DNA from 2 places in the Streptomyces cadmiisoli genome. Region 1 is predicted to be linked to the other one. Evidence: riboswitches for the same ligand, from Rfam matches in the RefSeq annotation. Region 1 holds a riboswitch; the other holds the start of a gene.
What was found. A riboswitch is a leader RNA that binds a small molecule or an ion and turns the genes downstream of it on or off. The one in region 1 is predicted to bind cyclic di-AMP.
Positions count from the first base shown of each region.

Region 2: it holds a riboswitch for cyclic di-AMP, as region 1 does, so the genes downstream of both, DN051_RS11310 (M23 family metallopeptidase) here and DN051_RS16405 (C40 family peptidase) in region 1, are expected to answer to the same signal.

Region 1 is NZ_CP030073.1:3,874,562-3,876,715, reverse strand. Features, by position in the region: gene DN051_RS16405 (C40 family peptidase) at 128-1,315, opposite strand; cyclic di-AMP (ydaO/yuaA leader) riboswitch at 1,323-1,492, opposite strand; gene pcrA (DNA helicase PcrA) at 1,789-2,154, shown strand, end outside.
Region 2 is NZ_CP030073.1:2,696,708-2,698,861, forward strand. Features, by position in the region: gene DN051_RS11305 (GntR family transcriptional regulator) at 1-278, opposite strand, end outside; gene DN051_RS11310 (M23 family metallopeptidase) at 468-1,232, opposite strand; cyclic di-AMP (ydaO/yuaA leader) riboswitch at 1,246-1,410, opposite strand; gene DN051_RS11315 (M16 family metallopeptidase) at 1,612-2,154, opposite strand, start outside.

The DNA.
Region 1 (2,154 bases):
GCGCCGATGCTATGGATCTTCGCGGGCCCGGCGGCCGGGGCACGCGCGCGTACCGGCGGAAAACCACGCGGGCGCGGCACCGGTACGGGCCGGGCCCGCCCGGAGCGCGCGCCCCGCGCCCTCCTCGTCAGGCCGGTCGCACCACGCTGTGGATGGACGACTCGCCGTCGTAGTAGATCGACTCCTCGCGCACGTACGTGCCGGGCTTCGGGGCGTGGATCATCATGCCGTTGCCGATGTAGATGCCCACGTGGGTGACGTCGTCGTAGAAGAAGACCAGGTCACCGGGCTGGGCCGCGGCGAGGGAGACCGTCGTGCCCGCGTTCACCTGGTCGTACGTGGTGCGCGGGAGGGACACGCCGGCCGCCTTCCAGGCGCCCAGGGTCAGGCCGGAGCAGTCGTAGGAGTCGGGGCCGGTCGCGCCCCAGACGTACGGCTTGCCGATCTGCGCGCGGGCGAAGGCGAGCGCCCTCTCGGCCTTGGTGCCGTAGGCCGAGTCGGACGCGCCGGTGTCCGAGCCGGAGCCGGTCTCGGTGCCGCCCGACGAGCTGCCGGCCGTCTCCTGCTCCTGCTGCTCCTGTGCGGCGGCCTCCTGGCGCCGCTGCTCCTCCGCCTGTACGCGCGCGAGCTCGGCGGCCTTGCGCTCGGCCTCCTCCTGCTTCTCCTTCTCGATCGCCGCGAGCCGCGCCTTCTCCTCGGCGGTCAGCCGCGACAGCAGTTCGCGCGCGTCGGAGAGCTTCTGCTGGACGGTCGCCTTGGCCGTCCGCAGATCGCTCTGCGACTCGGTGAGCGTTCCGAGGCCGTCGGCGGCCTCCTGGCGCTTCTTCATGGTCGCGGACTGCTCGGTGAAGTAGTCGTCGACCGCGTCCTTCTGCCGGCTGGTCAGCCGGCCCATCAGCTGGGTCTGGTCGAAGTAGTCCTGCGGCGAGTCCGCGAGCAGGAAGGTCGCGGTGTCGGGGGCGGACGCCCCGGTGCGGTACTGGGCCGCCGCGAACGAGCCCAGCTCCTCGCGGGCGTCGTTGAGTTTCTGGGTGCGCTGGGCGACGTCGTCCAGGAGGGTGTCGACGCGCTTGCGCTGCTTCGCGGTCTTCTCCTTGGCCGCGTTGTACTTCTCGGTCGCCGACTCCGCCTGGCGGTAGAGGTCGTCGACCTTCTTCTCGACTTCTTCGAGGCTCGGCTTGTCGTCGGTCGAGGGAGCCGCCTCGGCCGTCTGGGAGAGCAGGGCCACCGAGGTGAGGGCAGCCGTCGCGAGCGCGGGGGTGCGTATGCCTGCGACGCGCGCGCCCGTGGGACGCGACTTGCGGTGCGACGCCAAAGGAGGCGACTCCTTCCATGGGCCGCCTACCGGGTTAGCTGTCGGGTTCGGGCGGGTGGTTCGGAAGGGTTGCCCTACGGTCCCTCCCCGTGGAGGAGTTGGACCGATTCACCCCAAAGTCGGTTGGGTCCCCGGCTCCGGCTGCCGCGTGGGCTCCGGATTCGGCGGAGGCCGTACGGCCCGGCGTCGTTCGCCGGTGGGGGTCGTACGGCCTGCCCGGAACGGTAGCCAACTCGTGTGGCGCGTGTGAAGGTTGGTGGGTGATATGCCCGATACATTTTCGTGACCTTCAGTCAGTGGTTGCGGGCGGTAGCGGGGCGCCGCCGGAGGGTGAGGCGGAAGGGACCCGCAGGTCGCCGGCCCCCGGGGGCGATGTGACGCCCGCCTCACCGCTCAAGATCGAACACGTTCCCGCCGCGATGTTCCCGGGGCGGCCCCGGGTTGTCGGTGGGGCGCCCTAGACTCGGAGAGCGATGAGCAGCCTCTTTGACGACAGCTTCCTGGCGGACCTCCAGGCCCCGCGGGCCCACGAGGAGCCCCCGCCGCCGCCCGAGGACGATCACGTACCGGAGCCGGTCCCGGACGATCTGTTCGGCGGGAAGTTCGACGCGCCCCCGGACCGCGACGCGTACTACCGCGACGGCGCCCCGCGCCCCGCCGTGGACTCCGCCGCGCTCCTGGAGGGGCTCAACGACAACCAGGGCGCCGCCGTCGTCCACTCCGGCTCCCCGCTGCTGATCGTGGCCGGCGCCGGCTCCGGCAAGACCCGCGTGCTCACCCACCGCATCGCGTACCTGCTCGCCGAGCGGGGGGTGCACCCCGGCCAGGTCCTCGCGATC
Region 2 (2,154 bases), 1.2 Mb from region 1:
GCGGCCCGCGCGGCGCCCAGCGGCTCCAGCAGCATGCGCATCTCCAGCAGGTCGGCGGCCTCCAGTTCGGTGGGTTCCGCGACGCACGCGCCCGCGTGCCGCCGGGTCACCACGAACCCCTCGGCCTCCAGGGTGCGCAGTGCCTCCCGGACGGGGACGCGCGAGACGCCGTAGCGGCGCGCGAGGAGTTCCTCGGTGAGCCGGCTGCCGCGCTCGTGGACACCGGCAACGATGTCGTCCCGGATCGCCGTGCACACCGAGTGCGCCGGAATACGCATGACCGACCTCCGCCTTAATCCCCGTGAAACGTCGACGAGTGACGCGTGTTCGTGACTCTATTCCAATGAGCTGGAATCTCCGACGGCGGGCCGGAATCCATAGATATTTTTTGGACAAACAGGCACCGGAAACACCGAAAGCCCCGGTTCGGTGAACCGGGGCTTTCGGGTGGCGCGGGGGGTCCGTCGTCAGAGGCTCACGCCGTGCGAACGGAGGTAGGCCACGGGATCGACGTCCGAGCCGTACTCGGCGCTCGTGCGGGCCTCGAAGTGGAGGTGCGGTCCGGTGACGTTGCCGGTGGCGCCGGACAGGGCGATCTGCTCGCCCGGGGTGACCGTCCGGCCGACGGAGACCGCGATGGACGAGAGATGGCTGTACTGGGTGTACGAGCCGTCGTTCATCCGGATGACGACCTGGTTGCCGTACGCCCCGTCCCAGCCCGCCTCGACGACGGTGCCGGAACCGACCGCGTGCACGGGCGTGCCGCTCGCGGCGTGGAAGTCGATGCCGGTGTGGCTGCCGGAGGACCACAGGGAACCGCCGGCCTGGTAGCCGGTCGAGATGTAGGAGCCGCCGATCGGCGGGACGTAGGTGTTGAGGCGCTTGCGCTCGGCCTCGCGGGCGGCGCGCTCCTTGGCCTCGCGCGCCTCCTCGGCCCGCTGCTCCGCGAGCTTCTTCGCCGCGGCCTCCGCGCGCCGCTCGGCGGCGGCCTCCTCGGCCGCCTGCTGCTGCGCGACCGCCTGGGCGTCGATCTGCTCGGCGACCGAGTCGCCCAGGGTGATGACCGGCATCAGCCCGGTCTGCTCGGCGGCCGGTTCGGCGGCCGACGCGGAGACGGCCAGGGTGCCGATGACGCCGGTGGTGGTGAGCGCTGCGACGCCCGCCGCACGGGCGGTGGTGCGCTGCATCCGGCCGGGACGACGATGCTTCCCGGTGGCGCGGGTGAACGCCATGTAGTGGCTTGTCCTTTCCTTCCTTCTCGCCTACCGGGTTAGCTGACGGGTTCGGAGCAGGAAGGTCTCCTACGGACACCCTCGCTGGGCGCGGGCGTCCGATTCACCCCAGGGACTGCATCATTGGGTCCCCGGCTCCCCTGGCTCGCGCCGTACGGGGACTCGGCGATGGCTGTCCGGTGCCGCGGACGCGGCGCACTGCGTGACGGACAGCCCGGATGACGCTAAACGGGGCATCTTTCAATCCCCAAACGGAACACCGCTTTTGTAGCGCATGCCACAGGCCAGACAGGCAACCTCTCCCCCAATCCGGACATAAGGGAGCCCTGGTGACTCTTCCTTCACCAGGGCTCCCGCGCGCGTGCCGCCGTCCGGATCCCTACTCGGCCGGAACGACGGTCACTTCGCCGATGCCCAGAGCCTCGACGGGCTCCTTGATCTGCGCCGCGTCACCGACGAGAACCGCCACCAGGCGGTCCACCGGGAAGGCGTTGACGACGGCCGCGGTCGCCTCGACGGTGCCGGTCGCGGCGAGCTGCTGGTACAGCGTCGCCTGGTAGTCGTCGGGGAGGTGCTGCTCGACCTGGTCGGCCAGCGTGCCCGCGACGGCCGCCGCGGTCTCGTACTTCAGCGGCGCCACCCCGACGAGGTTCTGCACGGCGATGTCCCGCTCGGCGTCGGTCAGACCGTCGGCGGCGAGCGTCCTGAGCACCGTCCAGAGGTCCTCGAGCGCCGGGCCGGTGTTCGGCGTGTCGACCGCGCCGCTGATGGCGAGCATCGCGGCACCGCTGCCGTCGGGCGCGGAGCGCAGCACCTGGCTGAACGCGCGCACGCCGTACGTGTAGCCCTTCTCCTCGCGCAGGACGCGGTCCAGACGGGAGGTGAGGGTGCCGCCCAGGCAGTACGTGCCGAGGACCTGGGC